DNA from 3 places in the Marinomonas foliarum genome. Region 1 is predicted to be linked to each of the others. Evidence: predicted binding sites of a transcription regulator. Region 1 holds the regulator's gene; each other region holds the start of a gene.
What was found. Region 1 encodes FNR, which switches genes on or off when oxygen is low (the NO sensors DNR and NnrR bind a similar motif). Its sites were predicted from a motif close to TTGATNTANATCAA; they were not measured.
Positions count from the first base shown of each region.

Region 2: the regulator FNR is predicted to act here: its motif matches at 1,973-1,986, upstream of trhP (prephenate-dependent tRNA uridine(34) hydroxylase TrhP).
Region 3: the regulator FNR is predicted to act here: its motif matches at 2,151-2,164, upstream of JSY38_RS03580 (cytochrome ubiquinol oxidase subunit I).

Region 1 is NZ_CP070273.1:137,813-142,221, reverse strand. Features, by position in the region: gene JSY38_RS00705 (alpha/beta family hydrolase) at 1-278, opposite strand, end outside; gene hemN (oxygen-independent coproporphyrinogen III oxidase) at 462-1,832, shown strand; gene fnr (fumarate/nitrate reduction transcriptional regulator Fnr) at 1,854-2,615, shown strand; gene JSY38_RS00690 (adenine phosphoribosyltransferase) at 2,640-3,182, shown strand; gene JSY38_RS00685 (YfaZ family outer membrane protein) at 3,263-3,829, opposite strand; gene ttcA (tRNA 2-thiocytidine(32) synthetase TtcA) at 3,840-4,409, opposite strand, start outside.
Region 2 is NZ_CP070273.1:755,258-759,666, forward strand. Features, by position in the region: gene JSY38_RS03495 (TonB-dependent siderophore receptor) at 1-1,537, shown strand, start outside; gene trhP (prephenate-dependent tRNA uridine(34) hydroxylase TrhP) at 2,082-3,452, shown strand; gene JSY38_RS03505 (YfhL family 4Fe-4S dicluster ferredoxin) at 3,463-3,720, shown strand; gene trxC (thioredoxin TrxC) at 3,745-4,191, opposite strand; gene JSY38_RS03515 (hypothetical protein) at 4,338-4,409, opposite strand, start outside.
Region 3 is NZ_CP070273.1:774,112-778,520, reverse strand. Features, by position in the region: gene JSY38_RS03590 (hypothetical protein) at 1-201, shown strand, start outside; gene JSY38_RS03585 (lysophospholipid acyltransferase family protein) at 204-1,991, shown strand; gene JSY38_RS03580 (cytochrome ubiquinol oxidase subunit I) at 2,317-3,891, shown strand; gene cydB (cytochrome d ubiquinol oxidase subunit II) at 3,893-4,409, shown strand, end outside.

The DNA of each region.
Region 1 (4,409 bases):
TGACTCAATTGAGTGCCTACACGCCCTCCCATCGATTTGCCAGCAACCACACATGCGTCTTCATTTTCGATAAGTTGTTCAAACTCTGGGATAAGAGACTTGAAGTTCGGTGGTGGCCTTTTATTACCTGTACGCTCCTGTTCTGCCATATATGAGAAAGTAACAGGATGTACGACTTGTTTGGTTTGCTCATTAAGGGCGTTGCAAAGGCGTACTAAAAAGTCGTTTTTATGACCTGCTCCAGCCCCATGAGCAAAGTATATAGGGAGTGTTTTCATACTTTCATGCTTAAAAGCCACTATTAAATCAGATTCATCTTAGCGTTAGAACTAAATTCAATTTTTTATAGAAATTGAAGTCGGTTTTTTCAACATTCAGGAAGATAACTATTGATCTGTGTCAGAATAAGCTCTTGCTTGAAAGAGTAGAATTCCTATTAGAAATTTTAATAGGAACGAATAATGATCTGGGATTCCGCACTTATTAGTAAGTATGATTTATCTGGGCCTCGCTATACCTCTTATCCTACTGCTCCACAGTTTGACGCTTCAATCAGCAAAATAGCGCTGATTGACAAGATGTTAATGCCATCGGAAGCAGATCTTAGTTTGTATTTTCATGTTCCATTTTGCGCGCACCTTTGTTACTACTGCGCGTGTAACAAGATTGTCACTAAGCAATACGATAAAGGGATAGAGTATGTTGAGTTGTTAGGTGAAGAAATGAGACTGCGTAGTCTTATGCTTGATGACTCAAGGAAGGTCACACAGCTCCATTTTGGTGGTGGCACCCCTACTTTCCTGACAGAAGATCTTATTAAAGTATTATTTGATAGCGTCAAACAATATTTCAATTTGGTTAATGATGGTTCACAGGATTACAGTATTGAGATCGATCCTAGAGAGATTAACTACTCAAAACTTGAGCTACTGACTGAAATGGGTATCAACCGAATTAGTGTTGGCGTCCAAGACTTTGATCATAAGGTTCAGAAAGCAATACATAGAGTACAGCCCTATAGTATGGTTGAAAGCCTTGTTGAAGACGCTAGGAAGTTAGGCATTAAATCGATTAATTTCGATCTAATCTATGGCTTGCCTTATCAATCTATTGAAGGCTTTAAAGAAACGCTTAAACAGGTTGTTTCATTATCACCAGAGCGGATTTCTTTGTTTAATTATGCACATTTACCTGATCGTTTTCGCGCTCAAAGACGCATAAGTGATGACTCTTTGCCTTTATCTAGTATGAAGCTTGATTTGCTTAAAATGAGCATAGAATACTTATTGGCCGCTGGTTACGAATACATTGGTATGGATCATTTTGCAAAACCGAATGATGAACTAGCCATAGCTCAAAAACAGGGAGAATTACAACGAAACTTTCAGGGCTACACTACACATGCGGGCACGGATTTAATCGCATTTGGTGTTTCTGCAATTAGTGAACTAAATGGCGTATATATTCAGAATTATACTGACTTACCTACTTATAGGAGTAGTATTGAAAAAGGTCAGTTAGCTATTGCTAAGGGATATATTAGTGACTGTGATGATAGAATACGCCATCATGTCATCATGACTCTAATATCACAGTTTCAGTTAAACATGACGTTAGTTGAGCAAAAATTTAGTATTGATTTTGATAAGTATTTCTCACAGGAAATAGATAGCTTAACTCCCATGCTTCAGGATGGAATGTTGGAGTTTGATCGAAGTGGAATGCAGACCACTATTAAGATCACAGGCCGTGGACGCTTGCTTATTCGCTGTATTTGTATGGTTTTCGATAAGCATTTAAATAGCACAGTAAAATTCTCAAAAGTTATTTGAATTAATATCAGGGAGATTGATATGTCACTGACACACACACACTCACGATTTAACAGTACGCTCACTTCACAGTGCCAAAACTGCAGTTTGAGCGCACTTTGCCTTCCAATCGCACTTGCAGATGAAGATATTAATCGATTAGACCAGATTATTGAGCGTAAAAAACCCCTTAAAAAGGGAGAGTTCTTGTTTCGCCAAGGTGAGGCCTTTGATTCTGTTTATGCTGTACGTTCAGGTACGTTAAAAACATTTAACATTACCTCCTTTGGAGAAGAGCAGATTACAGGCTTTTATTGTCCTAGCGAGCTGGTCGGTTTAAGTGGAATTGATTCAGGAGCCTACCCTGTGTCAGCAAAAGCACTTGAGACTACGACCGTATGTGAAATTCCGTTTAGTCATCTAGAAGAGCTTTCATCACAAATCCCCTCCTTAAAACATCAAATTTTTAAAGTTATGAGCCGTAAAATATCTGATGATCAACAGATGATGGTGCTTTTGGGTAAAAAGAACGCAGATGAAAAAGTGGCTTCTTTTCTACTGAACTTATCTAACCGTTTTAAAAAGCGTGGATACTCAGCCAGCTCTTTTCGTTTGTCTATGTCTCGTGGAGAGATTGGTAATTATCTAGGGCTTGCGGTAGAAACGGTTAGTCGTGTTATTACTCGTTTTCAAAAAAATGAGTTGATACATGTCGATGGTAAAGAGATTGAAATCGTTGATTTCCCAGAAATGCAAAAACTCGTTGGGGTTGCGAGTGATTGTGGTAAAATCAGTCAAATTTGATTGATATATTGAGGCAATACCATAATGCTCTACGATGATTTTTACGTTAAGTCACTAATACAAACAATAGAAGACTGGCCTAAGCAAGGCATCAGTTTTCGGGATATTACTCCCATTTTTAGTGACCCAAAAGGGATGAGAATGGTTGTGGATGCTTATGTGCATCGCTATATTTCTTCTGATATTACTCACATTGCCTGTATTGATGCTCGTGGCTTTCTTATTGCTGCTGTTCTTGCGTATGAATTACAAAAACCACTGATCTTGGTTCGTAAGAAAGGCAAGCTGCCAGGCAAGACTATTTCACAAAAGTATGCCTTAGAATACGGAGAGGCTGAGTTAGAAATACAAGAAGGTGCGGTTAAAGCAGGTGATGAAGTCTTATTGTTTGATGACTTAATAGCAACAGGTGGAACTCTTCTCGCCGCAATAGAATTACTGTCAGCACAAGGTGCGAATATTAAAGAGGTTGCAGCAATTATTGATTTGCCAGACCTTGGCGGCAGTCAAAAACTACGAGACACTAACATACCAGTGTTTAGCCTTTGTGCTTATGATGGTGATTGATATCGCTATTTGAGCATTTTAAGGATAGAAAAAAGGTGGCTTTAGCCACCTTTTTAGTTTGTGTTAGAGCCTTACAACTATTAGAAATCAACCATGGCACCGATTGCAAAGCCTTCATTCGCTTCAACACGGCTATTGTTATCATAAACTGCAACTGTTTTTCCATAGCTGATGTATGCACGGGCATTACGCATTGTCATGTACTCAGCACGAAATTCATAGGTATACATATGGTCTAAGTTTGTGAAAGATAAAACTTCTGGGGCATAGTAAATAGATCCATAAATGCTGATTCGGTTTGCTTGAGGTAGTGTGTAGCGGTACCAACCACCTAAAGCAAGTGCCATAGATAAATCGCTATCATTTTCTACGTCCGCATCGATGCCATATACACGAGCACCAATCCCAACTTGTAATGGTCCACTTGTGTCTGCATCTTGTACGTTAACGCCAATGTGTGTCGCTGTGAAACTTTCATCTTTGTCATAAGCAACGCCAGCGTCTACGCCGAACGTACCCATGTCAAAATTAACATCACCTTTTACTGTTTCGTTAGTTAAACTTACGCCAGCAGTCGACGCTGCGTTTACGACTGATGCGCCTAAAATACCAGCGGTCAATAATAGTGTTTTACAAGTAATGTTCATTTTTAAAATCCTATAACGAAATAATGTTTAATCTGTTCAAAGCATCAGGGTTTTGCTTCAAGCCTTTGAAATCGAATAACTCTGTATCTGCTAAGTGTGAAGGGACAATGTTTTGCATTGCAGAAAACATAGTTTCTGTTCTACCTGGGAATTCAACTTCCCATTTTTGAAGCATGTCTTTTACAACTTGTCTTTGAAGGTTCTCTTGTGATCCACACAAATTACAGGGAATAATTGGATACTCTTTCATGACAGCAAAGGCTTCGATATCTTTTTCTTTGCAGTAAGCCAAAGGACGAATAACCACATGTTTGCCATCATCGCTTAATAGCTTAGGCGGCATAGATTTGAGCTTGCCACCAAAGAACATATTCAAAAACAAGGTTTCAAGAATGTCATCTCTATGATGACCAAGAGCTATTTTAGTAGCACCAATTTCTTCCGCAAAACCGTATAGCGAGCCACGACGTAATCTTGAACATAACCCACAAGTGGTTTTTCCTTCAGGTACAATCTCTTTTACTATACTGTAAGTGTCGCGCTCTAATATGTGGTAATCAACACCCAATTCTTCCAAGTA
Region 2 (4,409 bases), 620 kb from region 1:
TGAAGACGCCTCGCAACGCTACCGTGTTGGTATTTACTCCGACGGTCAAGATTCCTACCGAAACAATGTCGAAGAAGAAAACCAGATTATTGACCTTGGTTATGCCTGGGACATCGATGAAAACAACACTCTTACCGTTCAATACACGGACATTCACCAATACATTTCTGGTGCCCGTTTACGCGGCATTCCAACCGATGACGATGGCAACTTCTTAGCCGATACCTCATGGAACAATAACGAAAAATCCGATTACCAAGAGCTTGACGCGCAAGTCTTTCAGACTCGCCTAGACCACAGCATCAACTCATGGCTGGACAGCAATGTCTCGGTTCGTTACTTCGAAAACACCGAAACCCAGAAATATCATGAAATAAACAAACTGATAGATAGCAGTAGCGATGGCACTGCAGATACCACGCAAAGACAATATCGTGACCAAGTCCGTACCCGCAAAGGCATTACGCTTGCAGGTAATTTAATCGCCGAATTAGGCGACCATACCCTGCTAGTCGGAAGCGACTATTTCCACCAGAAAAATAGCTTTCTATACAGCTATGCAAACAAAGCCGATGGCGTTTCCAATCTTAGCCTAACTAACCCTATCTACGGCCAAGATGATGTTAATACCTACACAATGAACTTAAAAACCGATGAAACGACAACAACGGATCAAATTGGTTTGTATGTTCAAGATCAATGGAAAGTAACCAATCAACTAGACTTGCTCGCTGGCGCTCGTATTGATCGGATTGAAGAAAAATACGATGGTTATAAGATAAAAACGGGAACTACAAAAGCAGACTACAACGACACAGGTTATTCCAGCCGAGTTGGTGCTACTTATAAAATCAATGACAACTGGAAACCTTATGTGTCTTTTTCGACCGGCTTTGTACCACAAGACGCTGCAGACCAACAGAAGTCGGCCAATGGCAGCCTGTTCGATCCAGAAGAAAGCCAACAATTTGAAGCCGGTGTACGCAGCTATTGGTTTAACAACCGCTTAAACGTAAACCTAGCGGCTTACCACATCACCCGTGAAAACATCCTGCAAGAAGACCCAAATGACAGTAACTTGCTGGTTGCCTTTGGTAAAGTTCGCAGTCAAGGGGTTGAACTAGATGTCATGGCTGACATCACTCCTCGCTGGGTAGCCAATCTAAGTTACGCTTACAATGACACCATCGTAAAAGAAGCCAACGACGGTATTCAATACGCCGACGGAGATCGTTTTGCTAACGCGCCTTATCACCAGCTCGGTTTGTGGACACGATACGACTTCCCTAGCATAGACTCCTCTATTGCCTTTGGGGCCGATTTCGTGAGCGACCAGATAAACCGACAGGGCCAAACCGTAAAACCTTACACCGTCTACGACATGTCATGGCAGACACAATGGCAAGATTGGCGATTCCAGCTAAACATCAAAAACTTGCTTGATAAAGAATACGCTGTCAGCGGCTTTACCGAAAAAATTGGTTCATTCGTCGGCGAACGTCGTCGCGTTTACCTTTCTGCCACGTACGATTTTTAACTGAGTAAAAAACAATAACATTTTAACTGCTGTCATTTCCGAGAAGGAGGGTCGCTAAAGGTAGTCAGCGAAGATTGGAGCGGGTTTTGTAGGCCTGATGAGGGAGGTACGACCGTGATCAGGCGTGTGACAGATTACTTCTTCACCCTCAATTCATTCCGCCTTCAATCAGTTGATTTGTATAGTTTCTTTATATGGAATCATTAGCTAATCGACTCTTTTTCAAAGGCAATGCTGTGAGGGTATTGGTATGCATCACGTACGTTTTCAAGCGTTATGTATACCGTTAACCGTCAGATCACACCTTCGTTCCTCGGTTCATCTGACCTACAAATCGACGGAAGTCGTTTAGCTCCTCCCCCTGCTAAGGGGGAGGCTGGGAGGGGGTTTTGCTCGTTTGACTACCCGTAAAACACCTCATTCCAGATAGGCATTTTGACCTAGATCAAGCAGGTCTTAATTAGACGATTAATCCCGCCCTAAGAGCTTGAGTTCAATTAACACGCAGGTAAACTCCGCCCGTTTTGATCGATCGGTGAACCTCATGTCTCAAGAAAAAGCCTTCATGCCAGAATTACTCTCTCCAGCAGGTTCGTTAAAAAACCTACGTTATGCCTTCGCCTACGGAGCCGATGCCGTTTACGCGGGCCAGCCGCGCTACTCTTTACGAGTACGCAATAACGAGTTCGATTTGGAAAAGCTGGGCATCGGTATTAATGAAGCCCATGAGCTGGGCAAAAAGCTCTACGTGGTCAGCAATATCGCACCGCATAACGCGAAATTGAAAACCTACTTGCAAGACTTGGCGCCGGTAATTGATCTCAAGCCAGACGCGCTGATCATGTCCGATCCGGGCTTAATCATGATGGTTCGCGAAGCCTTTCCCGATCAACAGATTCACCTATCGGTACAAGCCAACGCGGTCAATTGGGCAACCGTGAAATTCTGGCAGCAACAAGGCATTTCCCGCGTTATTTTATCCCGTGAACTATCACTGGATGAGATCGAAGAAATTCGCCTTAAAGTGCCCGATATGGAGCTGGAAGTCTTTGTTCATGGGGCATTATGCATGGCGTATTCTGGACGTTGTTTATTGTCTGGCTACATGAACAAACGCGACCCGAACCAAGGCGCTTGCACCAACGCATGCCGTTGGGAATACAACGCCCACGAAGCGACACAAGACGAGACAGGTCAAATCATTGCCAGCAGCACAGCACCAAGCTCTGCCGTGCAAATTCAGGAGCCAAGCGATCAACTGTTTTTGCTACAAGAACACGGCCGCCCAGACGAATACATGCCAGCGTTTGAAGACGAACATGGTACTTACATCATGAACTCAAAAGATTTACGTGCCATTCAACACGTTGAGCGACTCGTAAAAATGGGTGTGCATTCTCTGAAAATCGAAGGCCGTACCAAATCTTTTTATTACTGCGCCAGAACCGCACAAATCTATCGCAAAGCCATTGATGACGCCGTCGCGGGTCGCCCATTTGATTCCAGTCTCATGAGCAGCTTAGATAACCTAGCAAACCGTGGTTACACAGATGGCTTCTTACAGCGCCATCGCCATGTGGATTTACAAAACTATGAGACAGGCAACTCCATCAGTGACAAACAGCAGTTTGTCGGTGAAGTCATTGCTACCAACGAAGACTCACTCACTATTGAAGTGAAGAACCGCTTCAGTGTGGGAGACTCGTTGGAATTAATGACGCCAAAAGGCAATGTCACTTTTGCATTGGGCGAACTGAACGACAAACAAGGTCGCCCTATCGACGTGGCAAAAGGCAGTGGCCATGTGGTGTCTATCCCTTGCCCGCAAGGCATCGATGCCTCCATGGGCATCCTCATGAGAAACCTACCGGAAGGACAGAACACTCGCCAACCTCACGCCAGCGCGACGGTATAGAGGCAAAGTTATGGCATTACTCATTAACGATCGATGCATAAACTGCGACATGTGCGAACCCGAATGCCCGAACGACGCCATCACCATGGGCGCGAAGATTTATGTTATCGATCCAGATAAATGCACAGAATGTGTTGGTCACTACGACCAACCCACCTGTGTCGCCGTCTGCCCTATCGACTGTGTTAAACCCGACCCAGACAGACGCGAAACAGAAGAAGCGCTATATGAAAAGTTTGTTGAGATGCATTTTGATACCAGCGTTTAACGTCCTGCCAATATCCAAAACATCTTAAGCCGCTGGCAAGTTCTGCGCTAACCATTGCTGGAATTGTGCTTTCGGTAATGCGCCTGACAAGCGAGCGACTTCTTTGCCATGATGGAAGATCATCAAAGTCGGAATGGAACGAATATTAAAGCTACCCGCTGTGGTTTGATTCTCTTCAGTGTCTAATTTTACAAAACAGGCTTTTGTCGACATTTCACTGGCTAACTGTTCAAAAATAGGCGCGAATTGCTGACATGGTCCGCACCAAGACGCCCAAAAATCCACCACAACAGGAAGGTCATTATCATTGATGTAGCGTCTAAAATTATTATCACCGCCCATTATGGGTTGTGTTGAAAGAACAGGCTTTTTACACTTGCCACAAAGAGGCTTATTGCCCAGCTTGTCTTTCGGCACACGGTTCTTTGTTCTGCAGCTTTGACAAACAATTTGGATTGGTGAACTGGTCATTGTAACCTCGTGATCAAGTACTTTTATTAATAGAACCCGATTAAATCGAAATACCGAAGGATTGCCAACCTTGAAAATAAAAAAGCGAATCATTTGATCCGCTTTTTTGTCATCTTAGCTCGCTTAATTCAACTCACGCCAAGAGATTAACTTTCTTCATCCGCATGGGATTCAGCCTCAAAGCTTTCCATCTGCTCGAAGTTCTCCATCCAAAAATA
Region 3 (4,409 bases), 640 kb from region 1:
GGTGCGATTATTTTTCACCTTTTTACTCCGCTTGGCGTGGTAATGCCTGAGTTTAATGCAGCCGGTGAAGTCGTCGGCAATGACGGTGGTTTGCTGTTTATTATGGCGTGTTTGGTTTGGTTATGTGCTGCGTTTTTATCGCTTCGGGATCTAAAAAATCCACAAGGCATCCTAAACAAAATTATCAATAGCGGAGTCTGATTATGTTAGCCAGTCCTTTTCGTCTAAAAAGAGTCACACCATTTGGCGTTGGCGAATCCGTTCTTGAATGGGCGACAGGACTCGCTAAATTAGACCGCTTGTATCAGCAACGGCCCAGCAGCCAGACCAGCTTTGAATTTATGCGTTACACCCTTGAGGCGTTGAACATTGATTATTCCATTGCCAAAGGTGCCGCTGAGGATATTCCCCAAAATGGGCCTGTGGTCATTGTTGCCAACCATCCTCTTGGCGCGATTGAAGGTGTGGTCTTGGCGGACCTAGTTGGACGCGTTCGCAGTGATGTAAAAGTACTGGCCAATGAGTTACTTAAGCGTTTACCAGAAATCAGTGACTTATTTATTGGCGTGGATGTTTTTGGCGGTAAATCGGCGCAACGTACCAATGGCAAGGCGATTCGAGATGCTCATCGCCATTTGGCTGAGGGCGGTGTGTTAATTGTTTTTCCTGCAGGGGAAGTGTCCACTTATCCGAAAAAATCTAATGATCAGTCAGCAGAAAAGTCGATAGAAAAGCAGGCGTTAGCCGACATCGAATGGAGTCAGTCGGTCGCTAATTTCTTAAAGCGCAGCGAAGCGACGACGGTGCCGATTTTTATTAATGGCAAAAATAGTGAGTTGTTTTATCAAGCCGGTCGCATCCATCCTTTGCTACGAACCGCTATGTTGGGCCGAGAACTGCTTAATAAAAAATCCTCAGTCATTGAGATTTCTATCGGCAGTGCCATACCGTTTGCGGAAGTGAGCCAGTTTGAAAGCAATCAAGACCTTGTTAGCTACTTACGTTTGAATACCTATTTAATGAGCCCTCAACATGCTCAGGAATCGGTTGTCCAAGATGACAACAAAGATTTGCCCATCATCGAGCCGATTGATCCGAGTCTTTTAGAGAGTGAAATTGCTAATCTGCCAGGCGATATGCTGTTGGTGGAGCAAGGCGAGTTCAGTGTTTATTGCGCTCCGACGCAATCTATCCCCTTGCTGATGCAAGACATTGGCCGTATCCGCGAAGAAAACTTCCGCGCGGTGGGCGAGGGTAGTGGTTTGGCCTGTGACGTGGATGAATACGACCTTTACTACCATCAATTGTTTGTTTGGCATCATGGTAATAAAGAAGTCGTTGGGGCCTATCGAATGGGGCTGGTGGATAAACTTATTGAAGCGCATGGCTTAAAAGGTTTGTATTCGCGCAGCTTGTTTAACTATGACCAAGCATTTATTGATAGCCTGGATCACAGCATTGAAATGGGTCGATCGGTTGTCGCGGCTAAGTATCAAAAGAATTTAAATTCGCTGCTCTTGCTATGGAAGGGGATTGCTACCTTTGCTTCTCGCAACCCAAAATATACGCATTTATTTGGCCCTGTCAGCATCAGTAATGAATACAGCCATACGGCACGTCAATTGATCGCCGCAACCTTGTCGATTCATTATTACGATAAAGAAAAAGCCAGCTTGGTGATGCCATCGACGCCACTGCGCAACAGCGGGTCGGTATTTTGGCAGCCTAATTTGTTGTCTTCCTTGGCGAGTGTCACCTTGCTTTCTAAAGTCTTATCGCGAATGGAACAGGGCAAAGGTTTGCCCGTATTGATTCGTCAGTACTTAAAAATGAACGGTAAGCTGGTGTGCTTTAATGTCGACCCAGCTTTTAATAATTCATTGGATGGCCTGATCGTGGTGAATTTAAAAGAAGTGCCTCTGTCTATTTTGGCAAAATACATGGGACAAGACGACGCTAAGGTATATTTAGAAACAGTCTTGAAAAAATAGCCAAAGAGATAGCCAAATAAATAGCAATCATGGAGGCTGAACGAAATGCGTCACAGCCTCCATGATCATGTTTGGTTTTTTATCTTCATGTTTTAGAACCCTTTCATTACCTCTTTAAAACAACCTTTTTTACTACTTATTCCTTTCACTCTCTTTATCTTGATCTAACGCAATGTTTTGGATCGCTTCTGCACTCATAATCTGGACTTATAGTAAGCCTTGAAATGTTTTGAGGCTTCGGTGGGCGTTGGATAACAAGAACACTCAATCAAATAAGTGTCTACGATCGTCTTTTTTCTCAATCAAATGAATGGGTTGAAGTTATATGATTAACGAAGCTGTAGTGGAATTATCGCGATTTCAGTTTGCTTTCACTGCTCTGTACCACTATTTGTTTGTCCCTTTAACACTGGGGATGGCTTTCTTACTGGCAATCATGGAGTCTGTCTATGTCATTACGGGTAAGCAAGTCTACAAAGACATGGTTAAGTTCTGGGGTAAACTTTTTGGTATTAACTTTGCGCTAGGTGTAACAACGGGTTTGACAATGGAGTTCCAGTTCGGGACTAACTGGTCTTACTACTCTCATTACGTCGGCGATATTTTTGGTGCCCCTTTGGCCATTGAAGGCTTAATGGCTTTCTTCCTTGAGTCGACATTGGTTGGTTTATTTTTCTTTGGCTGGGATCGCCTCAGTAAAGTGAAACATTTAATGGTGACTTGGGGCGTAGCGCTAGGTTCTAACTTGTCAGCTTTGTGGATCTTGATCGCCAATGGTTGGATGCAAAACCCAGTAGGATCAGAGTTCAACTACGAAACCATGCGTATGGAGCTCGTCGACTTTGGTGCTTTGATATTAAACCCAGTGGCGCAGGTGAAATTTGTTCACACCGTATCAGCAGGCTACACAACAGGGGCGATGTTTGTTCTGGTTATTTCAAGCTACTACTTATTGAAAGGCCGTGACCTTGCATTTGCTCGCCGTTCTTTCGCTATCGCTTCAGCGTTTGGTTTAGCGTCTATCTTGAGCGTTATCCTTCTAGGTGACGAATCTGGTTACGAGCTAGGCGAAGTGCAAAAAGTGAAATTAGCAGCGGTTGAAGCGGAGTGGGAAACACAAGAAGCACCAGCAGACTTCACCTTAATCGGCTTTCCAAACCAAGAGCTTGAAGAAACCGAGTTTGCTATCAAAATTCCTGGTCTAATGGGCTTGATCGCAACACGCTCTCTAGACAAAGAAGTAACAGGCATCAAAGAGCTGAAAGAGCATAACCGCCAACGAATTATCAATGGTATTTATGCCAACCAGTTGCTTGAGAAGTTACGCAGCGGTTCAACGGATCCGCTAGTAAAAGAAAACTTCGAGAAAGTAAAAGACGATCTTGGTTACGGATTGTTGGTAACAGCATTCAATGAAGACATGAACAAAGTGACATCTGAAGAGATCGATCAAGCGGTTGAATACTCTATTCCGCAAGTTGCGCCATTGTTCTTTGCCTTCCGCATCATGGTCGGCTGTGGTTTCCTAATGTTGTTTGTCTTCGCTGCTGCTTTTTACCAAAACGCGCGTCGTCGCATTGGTCAAAGTCCTTTGTTCCTGAAATTTATCGTAATTTGTTTGCCGCTTCCTTGGATTGCCAATGAAGCAGGTTGGTTTGTTGCGGAATACGGTCGTCAGCCTTGGGCTATTGGTGAAATATTACCGGTTCATGTTGCGGTCTCTAGCTTAACAGCCACAGAAATCTGGATCAGCCTTGCAGGCTTCGGGCTTCTTTATACAGCGTTCCTAATTGCTGAGATGTACTTGATGATTCGCTTTGCGAAACAAGGCCCTTCTAGCTTGCATACTGGACGTTACGCACTTGAACAAGAAACGGCTCAGCTAAAACAAGGGGTGTAAGATGGATTACGAATTATTAAAAGTGATTTGGTGGGTGTTGATCGGTGTTCTACTGATTGGCTTCTCCGTGACAGACGGTTTTGACATGGGCGTAGGCAGTCTGCTTAAAGTGATCGGTGGAACAGACTCTGAACGCCGAATCATGATCAACTCGATTGCGCCTCACTGGGACGGCAACCAAGTTTGGTTTATTACAGCTGGCGGTGCGTTATTTGCCGCTTGGCCTGTGGTGTACGCGACAGCGTTCTCTGGCTTTTACTTTGCAATGTTGTTGGTATTGGCCGCGTTGTTCTTCCGTCCAATCGGCTTTGACTACCGTTCTAAACTCGAAAATACTAAATGGCGAACAAGCTGGGACTGGGGAATCACTTTTGGGTCAGCCGTTCCGCCAATCATTTTCGGTGTGGCGTTTGGTAACTTGCTGCAAGGCGTGCCGTTCGAATTTGATCAATACATGCGTGCAACTTACACCGGTTCTTTCTTTGCTCTGCTAAACCCATTTGCGATTCTTTGTGGTT